DNA from 3 places in the Peribacillus sp. NPDC094092 genome. Region 1 is predicted to be linked to each of the others. Evidence: riboswitches for the same ligand, from Rfam matches in the RefSeq annotation. Region 1 holds a riboswitch; each other region holds the start of a gene.
What was found. Region 1 has a riboswitch for preQ1 ahead of queF (preQ(1) synthase). Riboswitches for the same ligand answer to the same signal wherever they lie in the genome.
Positions count from the first base shown of each region.

Region 2: it holds a riboswitch for preQ1, as region 1 does, so the genes downstream of both, queC (7-cyano-7-deazaguanine synthase QueC) here and queF (preQ(1) synthase) in region 1, are expected to answer to the same signal.
Region 3: it holds a riboswitch for preQ1, as region 1 does, so the genes downstream of both, ACQKNS_RS11485 (VUT family protein) here and queF (preQ(1) synthase) in region 1, are expected to answer to the same signal.

Region 1 is NZ_JBNNUC010000005.1:252,086-255,637, reverse strand. Features, by position in the region: gene ACQKNS_RS21820 (EamA family transporter) at 1-848, opposite strand, end outside; PreQ1 riboswitch class I at 979-1,024, shown strand; gene queF (preQ(1) synthase) at 1,129-1,629, shown strand; gene ACQKNS_RS21810 (aspartate kinase) at 1,832-3,178, shown strand; gene ACQKNS_RS21805 (nitroreductase family protein) at 3,399-3,552, opposite strand, start outside.
Region 2 is NZ_JBNNUC010000002.1:511,702-515,253, forward strand. Features, by position in the region: gene ACQKNS_RS11445 (methyl-accepting chemotaxis protein) at 1-1,583, opposite strand, end outside; PreQ1 riboswitch class I at 1,769-1,811, shown strand; gene queC (7-cyano-7-deazaguanine synthase QueC) at 1,867-2,532, shown strand; gene queD (6-carboxytetrahydropterin synthase QueD) at 2,532-3,002, shown strand; gene queE (7-carboxy-7-deazaguanine synthase QueE) at 2,995-3,552, shown strand, end outside.
Region 3 is NZ_JBNNUC010000002.1:515,985-519,536, forward strand. Features, by position in the region: gene ACQKNS_RS11470 (TetR/AcrR family transcriptional regulator) at 1-460, opposite strand, end outside; gene ACQKNS_RS11475 (SRPBCC family protein) at 688-1,128, opposite strand; gene ACQKNS_RS11480 (SRPBCC family protein) at 1,176-1,649, opposite strand; PreQ1 riboswitch class I at 1,834-1,876, shown strand; gene ACQKNS_RS11485 (VUT family protein) at 1,927-2,469, shown strand; gene ACQKNS_RS11490 (hypothetical protein) at 2,490-2,639, shown strand; gene ACQKNS_RS11495 (PadR family transcriptional regulator) at 2,751-3,071, opposite strand; gene ACQKNS_RS11500 (alpha/beta hydrolase) at 3,382-3,552, shown strand, end outside.

The sequences.
Region 1 (3,552 bases):
GTCAAGATAATGCCGATTAGTGCTGCAAGTACGCCGGCAATTTGATAGTTTTTTAGTTTTTCTTTGAATAAATAGCATCCTGCGAAAACGACAACTAAACAATTCAGGCTGACGACAGGGAAGATGATGCTTGCGATGCCAGTGTTCAACGCAAAGAAATAACATCCATAGCCTATCGTGCTTAAAAGGCCTACCAAGGAACCGATTTTGACTTCATTTAGCTTGATTTTTTCCTTTTTAATGGCCAAAGCCGAAAGAAGGTAAAGAGTTCCGCCTCCATACATTGATACCAGGATATCAAGGGAATTTAAATGAAGACGTGTGGATGTCGTCATAAGAATGCCGAGCACACCAAAAGATAATATGGACAATAATGTGTGCATCATCCAAGGGACATATTGATGGTTACCTTTAGCATTAGGTGTATACTGAATGACTAATGTAGCGAGAAACATGCAGACAATACCAGCCCACTGCAAAGTAGATATATGTTCGTGAAAAATTAAAGCTGCACAGAGAATGGGGAATATTGCATTCGCTGCGATTAATGGAGATGTCAAACTTGCCGGCCCTTTTTCAAAGGCGCTTGCCATCTGGATATTACCATTAGCGTTCAGTACCCCAATGGCTCCGCCAAGCATGATGGACAGCCAGTCAAACTGTAAACCATCCACAAATACTCCATAAGATATGGCCAAAATGAAAGCTGAAAAATAAAAGAAAAATTGGATATGCACTTTTGAGTAACCCTTTCCGCTACTCCATTTAAAAATGCTGTTATTGATTCCAAAACATAAACTCGTGATGAGGGCTGCAAAAATCCACATTGACGTAATCTCTTCCTTCATGTAGGATAAACTTCTTCTACATTTTAAGCTGAATGCATGAAGGAATCAAACCAAATTTAAAAAGTATGATTGACAGATTAAATATTTTTTTCTATATTTACTATGACAATTTTAAAATATTTCCCGATAAACGGGAGAGGTTCATAGCATCACCCTCTTAAAAAAACTATGGCTTTGATATTTTTCGCGAATCAACCATATCTTTGAGGAGATATGGTTTTTGTTATATAGAGGCCCATTTTATGAATCTCCCTGAAATGTGGGATTAGGAGGACTTTTAATGTCTGGAAGAAAAGAAGAAGAATTAAAAAAAGATATCACACTGCTTGGGAATCAAGGAACAAAATATACATTCGACTATGCGCCTGAGATCCTTGAATCATTCGATAACAAGCATCCGAACCGGGATTATTTCGTCAAATTCAATTGCCCGGAATTCACTAGCCTATGTCCGATAACGGGTCAGCCGGACTTTGCGACCATTTACATCAGCTATATTCCTAGTGTGAAAATGGTGGAAAGCAAATCATTGAAACTTTATTTATTCAGCTTCCGCAATCACGGTGATTTCCATGAAGACTGCATGAACATCATCATGAATGATTTAATCGAATTGATGGATCCTAAATATATTGAAGTCTGGGGCAAGTTTACACCTAGGGGCGGAATATCCATCGACCCTTACACGAATTATGGGAAACCAGGAACGAAGTATGAGGAAATGGCGGATTACCGCTTGATGAACCATGACTTATACCCGGAAACCGTGGATAATCGCTAAAGAATAGTGGAGACAATGGGCAAATGCCTGTTGTCTTTTTTAGTTTTTTAGCCATTATCAATCCGTGTCTTAATATTTTGTCCTTTTTAAAAATACAATTGTCCTTCAGTAACGGAATTTCCACTTGATTGTTTCGAGAAAAAGCGTAATAATAGGGAGAGTTAATTTTGACAGAATATTTACGAAAATAGGGGATGTCGATATGAAAGTTGCAAAGTTTGGTGGAAGTTCACTTGCGTCAGGTGAACAGTTGAAAAAGGTATTCGAAATTGTAGTTTCTGATCCAGAGAGGAAGATTGTAGTCGTTTCGGCTCCAGGGAAACGCAATTCCGATGATATAAAGGTGACGGATTTATTGATTGCAGCTGCAGAACAGCAGCTGCGCGGGGATAACGGGGAGCATTTGATAGAAGATGTTGTATCCCGCTATGCGAGCATTGCTGAAGAACTGGAAATATCCGAGAGTGTCGTCACGGGAATCCAGGAAAATTTAATGGCACTGTTGCATGCAGACCAAACTAACCCGAAGCGTTATTTGGATACCTTGAAGGCCAGTGGAGAGGATAATAATGCGAAGCTGGTCGCAGGTTATTTCCAAAGCCTTGGAGTAGAGGCTCAGTATATAAATCCGAAGAAGGCTGGCCTGATCGTAACGGATGAGGGTGGATTCACCAAGGTTCTGCCAGAGTCTTATGACCGGCTATATTCTCTGCGTGATGAGCCTGGAATCATAGTATTTCCAGGGTTCTTCGGTTATACGTTAGATGGTGATGTTTTAACCTTCTCAAGAAGCGGTTCCGATATTACGGGTTCGATTCTTGCAAATGGTGTCAAAGCTGATTTGTATGAGAACTTTACGGACGTGGATGCGGTTTATGCGGTGAATCCAAATGTGGTTTCCAATCCCAAGGGAATCCGGGAATTAACTTATCGAGAAATGCGTGAGCTTTCTTACGCAGGTTTCTCGGTATTTCATGATGAGGCGCTGATTCCGGCATTCCGTGCGGGAATACCCGTACATATCCAGAATACGAACAATCCTGCGGCACAAGGGACCCGCATTGTAAGTACACGGGATAATACGAACGGGCCGGTCATTGGTATTGCAAGTGATAAAGGATTCTGCAGCATTTACATTAGCAAGTACTTGATGAACAGGGAAGTTGGTTTTGGCCGGAAACTGCTGCACATCCTCGAAGATTATGGAGTTTCATATGAGCATATTCCATCAGGCATCGATGATGTGACGCTTATTCTAAGGCAGGACCAGATGAAGGGCGAAGCCGAGAAGAAAATCATTTCACGAATCAAGAAAGAGCTTCATGCTGATGAAGTGAATGTGGAGCATGATCTTGCCTTGATCATGGTTGTAGGGGAAGGAATGCGCCATAATGTCGGTACGACGGCAAGAGCGTCAAAAGCCTTGGCCGAAGCAAAGGTGAATATTGAGATGATCAACCAAGGCTCTTCGGAGGTAAGTATGATGTTCGGTGTGAAAGGGCATAATGAAGAGACGGCAATTCAGGCATTATATCACGAGTTCTTTTGAGAATAATAGTACAGAGACCTCCTTTTAGAAGGGGGTTTTTTGTGTGTAATCTTTTAGTCACTATACAGACGCTGGATTTTTCATCGGGTTCTTTTTGATAGCGGCATTGACCGTTGTCCAATTGCAAAAGCCATAAAAAAACTGTAGACAAACTCGATTTGCATCGAGTTTGTCTACAGTCTGAGCCTCCAAATAGAAGATTGGAGGTTTTTCTTTTATATTAGTCCATAATGGTCAGTATTTGATCGATCTCTTTCCTTGGACGTGGAGTGGGGATCATGTCGGGATAGCCGACGTGAAGGCTGCCGACGATCTTCTCGCCTGGTTTCACGCCTAAAGCTTCACGAAACTCCGTGCTGTGTATCATGCCGTAT
Region 2 (3,552 bases), on a different contig from region 1:
TGCTGAGCGGAGGCGGAGACTTGTTCGATTCCAGCCGCGGACTCTTCAGAAACCGCTGCGATATCTTCGATGGCCTGATTGATTTTTTGGCTATTTGTGGAGATATAGTTCAATTCGTCTGTTATATGCTGTATTTTCATTTCCATATTCCCGACAGAGTGATTGATAGTTTCAAAGGTTTGGCCTGTGAGCGTGATCTGTTTCGTACCTTCACCCACTTGTGTATAACCATCTTCCAGGGAGTGGACGACTGTTTTTGAATCCGTTTGAATGGCGGAGACAATATTGGTGATATCCCCAACGGAGTGTGTGACCTCTTCAGCGAGTTTCCGCACTTCATCGGCGACGACGGCAAAGCCCTTGCCATGTTCACCAGCACGAGCGGCTTCTATGGCAGCATTCAGCGCCAATAGATTGGTTTGATTGGATATATCCTTGATGACCTGCACAAGCTGCGAAATTTGCTGCGATTGAGAATCGAGCCCTTTCACTTGCTCTACGGCATTTTTTACAATCCTGTCAATACATTGCATCTGTTGGACCGAACTGCGCATTAAAGTGGTGCCCTCCTTGGTCAAGGAAAGGATTTCGGATGAACTTTTAGCTGCATCCACTCCTTCCAGGCTGGCCAACTCGATCCTGCCGGTGAAATCATCCATCATCCGAACCATTTCAGCTGCCCGGTTGGCTTGTGACTCTGAACCTTCCGAAAGTTCATACATCGTCGTGGCTATTTGTTTGCTGCCCTGCTGCACTTCTTTTGCTGATTGAGTTAGGTCCTCACTTTGGTTGGAAACGGATTCGGACACAACGAGCATTTTTTCGATCGTATCACGAAGGTTACTCTGCATTTGGTTGGCGGATACCGTTAATTGGCCCATTTCATCATATGACTTTTGCTCCAGGGGCTCATGATTCAGCTTTCCTTCAGCCACCATTTTCATCCTGTCCCTGATTTTAAGGAGGGGGGCGGTAATGAGATTGGCAGTCACAAGCGCCAGCAGAAGGCCGATGAGGACTGCCGCAATGGATATGATGATACTTGTCTTCTTAACCGATTTCCCGCTTGCGATGACGGTTTTACCTGAAGCGGCAATCAATTCCTCGCGTTCAGAAGCAAGCTCCTTGAAACCCTCCATTACTTCATTGCTGATTGGCGCCACTTCATTTTTGAGTATCTCTTTCGCGCGTTCTTCATTTCCCTTTTCATATTGTGGAAATACCCGGTCTACAATCATCGTCCTCCAATCCACGCTTTTCTCGATCAATTCCTTCGATTTATCAGAATCGCTTAAAGAGAGGAGATCCTCCTGGATGGCCTTGCTGTCTTCGGTATATTGTAAAAACCTTTCTTTATAACTCTCGTCACCATATAGAATATAGGCTCGGGCGAATGCGGTTCTTTGTGCTAGATTATATAGCAGTTTTTCATCTTGGATAAGAAGCGGAAGTTCCTTTTCGATGATATCCTGGGAATATACCAGAGACTTGTTGCTGGAATAAATGTTGAATGCTCCTAAGATGACACATAAAGATATGATGAGTGAAAATGCCACCAATATCTTTCCTTTAATGCTTTTCAATTTAATGGACCCCTTTATCGATTTTTTATTCACATTATTTTATCGGACGGATAGGGTGATATTTAAGCGATGAAAAGATAACCAAATTTTCCATCAGATCTACTATTCACTAAATATAATCATCTTGATTTATTGTCGTTTTCAAGTTACTATTGACTTGGAAAAATATAATATTCCGCGTTAAGGCGGAAGAGGTTCTAGCTACCCTCTCAAAAAAACTAAGGAGAAACAGTGCTCTATTCTTAGGGTGCTGTTTTTTTCCGTAAAAAGGAGTTTTATCGTAATGAAGAAGAAAGAAAAGGCAGTGGTTGTGTTTAGCGGAGGCCAGGACAGTACGACGTGCCTGTTCTGGGCATTGGAGAGATTTGAGGAAGTGGAAGCAGTGACGTTCGATTATAATCAGCGGCATAGCTTGGAAATCGAATGCGCTCAAAGCATTGCCAAGGAATTGGGCGTGAACCATCATATCCTTGACATGTCGCTGCTGAACCAGCTGGCACCGAATGCATTGACGAGAAGTGATATTGCAGTGGCGGACGGGGAAGAAGGGGAATTGCCCTCGACGTTCGTACCAGGGAGGAATTTGCTGTTCCTTTCGTTTGCCGGTGTGCTGGCGAGTCAGATTGGCGCTAAACATATTGTCACCGGTGTCTGTGAAACGGATTTCAGCGGATATCCCGACTGCCGTGATGTATTCATTAAATCGTTGAATGTGACCTTGAACTTGTCGATGGACCAGTCCTTCGTGATTGATACGCCGCTGATGTGGCTTAATAAAGAAGAAACATGGGAGCTTGCGGATCAGCTTGGCGCATTCGACTTTGTCCGCGAAAAGACCCTGACTTGCTATAACGGGATTATCTCAGACGGCTGTGGAGATTGTCCGGCATGTAATCTGCGGAAAAAAGGATTGGATGATTATGTTAGCAGACGGAAGGTGCTTTCATGATGTACGGTTTTACTATAGTGGATAAACTCCAAAAAATAGATGAAGATATTCAGCGCAGCCAATTGAAGTATACAAACAAGAGGGTTCTCGTGAGTAAGGAATTCACCTTTGACGCGGCGCACCATCTGCATGACTATGAAGGAAAATGCAAGAACCTGCATGGCCACACATATAAGGTCATTTTCGGATTGAGCGGGTATACGGATTCACGCGGTTTGATGATAGATTTCGGGGACATCAAGGATATATGGAAAAATGAGATTGAAATCCACCTGGATCATCGCTATTTGAATGAAACCCTGCCGCTTATGAATACAACAGCTGAAAATATGGTTGTCTGGATTTATGAAAAAATGGCCGAAGCCCTTTCATTAAAAGAATATGAGGGTGCTAGAGTCGAATTCGTTAGACTATACGAAACGCCGACAAGCTATGCCGAAGCCAGACGGGAGTGGATGGAAAGTGAGTAAAATCCCGGTTATGGAAATCTTCGGACCGACCATCCAAGGTGAAGGAATGGTCATTGGTCAAAAAACCATGTTCGTTAGGACGGCCGGATGCGATTATTCATGTGCCTGGTGTGATTCCGCATTTACTTGGGATGGCACCGGTAAGGAAGATACCGTCCAAATGACTGCTAGAGAAATATGGGATGAGCTGAAGCGAATTGGGGGAACCGGTTTTTCCTTCGTGACGATATCAGGCGGAAACCCGGCTCTGCTTAAAAACCTAAATGGCTTGATAGCGATCTTACATGAAAATAAAATGAAGATAGGTGTCGAAACACAAGGGAGCCGATGGCAGGATTGGTTTCTCGATATTGATGAACTGACGATTTCGCCTAAGCCGCCGAGCTCTAGAATGAACACGGACTTTACGGTGCTCGATCAAATCCTCTCGAACCTTGCCAATCGAAATCCTGAAAACCACGTCTCATTGAAGATTGTCGTCTTTAACGAGGAAGATTACCAATATGCCAAACATGTACATGGGCGTTACCCGGATATTCCCTTTTATTTG
Region 3 (3,552 bases), on a different contig from region 1:
GAAAAATCGACCATATGGATGCAGGATTCAATTTATTGTCCGTTAGGTCCGTCAGGGACTGGATCAGTTTTTCGTATGTTTTATTAGAATCGAATTGAAGTAACTGCTGAATTTCTTTTTCCTTCGATAAAAACATGATGGAATAATGATTCTGTTGGGCTAAACCGAACTCCAAGAAGCACAATAAAATCTTTTCCATTTTTACAGAAGGGTCATTTTCCGACATGATGATTTCATCGATTAAATTATTTAAAACGGAAAAATCCGTTTTCACCAGACTATAAAAAATTTCTGCCTTATTTTTAAAATGATAGTATATGGCCCCATGGCTGCAATCCAATGATCTAGCCAATTGCCTCATCGAGACATTCGAATACCCTAACGTTGCAAAAAGATTTCTGGCTTCCTTCAATACCATGTCCCTGGACAGTTCTTTACCTGCAGATTTCCTTGGCGACATCTTGTCACCCCCTTGTTTATTGACCACTGGTTAATTAGGATGATAACTCACTGATTTCCGAATGTCAATTATTAGAACATATTATAAAGTACTGTTTTTTGAGGGTGGATTTACCATTTGATGAACGGGAATTTCACCTACGCTGCAAAGGAGGGGAGGCAGGACCGAAAAAAACCTCAGATACCCTAAGAGTTCTGAGGGTTTATGCAATTAAAAGGCGGACTGAATTAAAAAATTATGGATGCTCTCAAAGTATTAACCCCATTTTCTAAATAACCCTTTAAACAGGTTAATGTATAAACCCAACCTTCTTTTTGTCCTATCATTTTATTCATCAATTCGGGGTCGTCCTCTTTCAAACCTGATTCGTTCACTTCAATACTTGTACTCATTTCATCCAACTCTTTCAGTGTAATTGTAACAATCGTTTCTTGATCATTTCCTCCCCATGAGAACATGATTTTACTATTTTCCTCTACTTCCAATATATGAATATCCACTTCAGCATCGTATTCGTTATATCTCAATGTAACCGTCCTGCCTTGTTCCCATCTTTCAGAACTCGATGAGAACCAGAAATTCCCGATTCTCTCTGGGTCCACTATGGCTTCAAACACTTCATTGGTTGGTTTGTCTATTTTAAATTTCGTAATGATTTGCGTATCCATCAATAACAACTCTCTTTCGATTTATTTTTATCGTTATCCACTGCCGCTTAATTATCCCGATCTACAGATATTGGCGGCAGGGTCCGTCCAGTTTCAAGCAAGCTCTTCAGGTTACTTAGAATCGCTGGCCATCCATTATTCAAGCCTTCAAAGGTATCATCATCATATACAAAATCCGTCTCCAAAAGCTCCTTATGCCTAAGCGTTAGCTTCACAGTCGAATCATCCAAAGGCTGCAGGATAAAAGTGACCCGAGTAGGCTGCTCGCGGGGTGTTTCGTCTCCTGTCATGTTCCAAGTGAAAGAGAGCAGGTGCAGCGGCTCACACTTAAGTACTTTACCATGATCAGTAATACGCCCATCTTCCAGCAAATATTTAACGCTTGAGCCTTCTTGCCAGTCAGACTGGACATGGCATCCAAAATGGTACTTCTTCGTTACTTCGCCGCTCGTCAGGGCTTCCCAAAGCTTTTCTGGTGTGGTTGCGATATAAATAACATGAACAAACGATGGTTTTTTCATTATCCTTTTCCTCCTCGCCTTATACCTCATACCAAGATCGTAACATTATCCTATCAATCATTGTCGGCTTTTCACATACAGCCGGTCAAGCAGTTTTCTGCGACAAAAACCGGCACTATGGAAACTTCTTGATTTCCAATCGCTTTCAAGCTACGATAAATAAGGAAAATGATAATCCGCATGGGCGGAAGAGGTTCTAGCTACCCTCTCAAAAAAACTAAGGAGAACAGTGCTCTTTCTTAGGGTGCTGTTTTTTCTGTATAAGGAGAATTAAGAAATGTTAAGAATTTTATTGTATTTAGTATCCATCATCACGGCGAATGTGGTAACAGCAGCTTTTGCGCCATTGCATTTTGGCATGTTCATCATTCCGATGGGGACATTGCTCATCGGGGGAACCTTCATCTTTCGAGATCTGGTCCAAAATAAATTCGGCCGCGCGAAGACCTATATATGTATCGTCACTGCACTTATTTTATCTGCGTGTGTATCATTTTTATTAGGGGATACGTTATTGATCGTATTTGCTTCCGCATTATCGTTCGTGGTCGCAGAAACGGCGGATACGGAAATTTATACCCGCTTAAAGCTCCCGATGAGTTGGAGGGTGTTTTACAGCGGAATCGTGGGAGGATTTTTCGATTCGGTGATATTTGTCGTGATTGGCCTAAGCCCATTGGGTGCCAATATATTGCCATGGGAAGCAGTACCCGCTGCGATCATCGGCCAAATCATCGTTAAAACGATCATTCAGTCAATCGGTGCCGTACTGTTGGGACGAATCAACTTAGAACTGGAGAAACGTGTAGTCTCCAGTTAAAGCCAGGAGGGATGCACTCGATGGATGGAACCAAAAAAGAAGAAGAGAAATGCTATTGCCTCGAGGCCTTTCGTGAAAAATATGGCCCGCATGTTCAAGGGGAATGCATGAAGCTCTCCTGCGCCAATTATCGCAAGCATAAAGGGATAGACAAAAAAGGACCTAATTAGGTCCTTTTTTTGCGTGAACGGAGTAACTTACGAGTAAATGTCTGAACTCACGAGTAAACCAGCAAAAAAAGCTTCCTGCTCCGTTCAATAATGGGTGCAGGGAGCTTTTGTTTAGAATTGCTCTTCGCTTTTCCGGACTAGTTTTTCCAGGAAGTAAAAGCATTCTCGTTTTCGTTCAAGTTCGGTTTGTCCATTTTCGGTGACATGATAATATTTCCTGCGGCCTGATTCTGACTCTTTCCAATGTCCTTTTATGAATTCTTTTTTTTCTAGCCGTTTAAGGGCGGAGTAGAGGGTGCCTTCACTTATGTGATATGTGCCCATGCTCATTTTCTTCAAGATCTTCGTGATTTCATAGCCGTATAGCTTTTTTTGTGAGAGAAGTGAAAGCAAAAGGAGGTCAATGCTTCCCTTCATTAATTCTTTATCCAAATAAATTCTCCTCCTTTTCATTTTTAAAGTGTAATACGTTGTACATCGTATCACAAGGTGCATTTTACTTTTCTAAAAAAAAATGGTTAAATGACGATTGCTAAATAATTTTAATCATAGTAAAATGTGCTTCGGAACGGATGAGTTGTAAAGAGTGTGGTAACGATATTATATACATGATTTAATTATTTTAATGAAAATTCGGAATAGGATAGAAGAATCACTACCCAAGAGGTATTAATTGATTTTTTTTCAAAAATCATTTAGATTCTATTTATCAACAAGAGCATAGAAAGAAGGTCCTAGATAGATGAAAGTGAAAGCACCTGAGTCATTCACATATAAAGGTGGAAAAAGAGCTGTTCTTTTACTTCACGGGTTTACCGGGAGTACAGGAGATATGAAGAAATTGGGAAAATACTTGAATGATCTCGACTATACTTGCCACGGACCTCTTTATAGTGGGCACGGAGTATCAGCC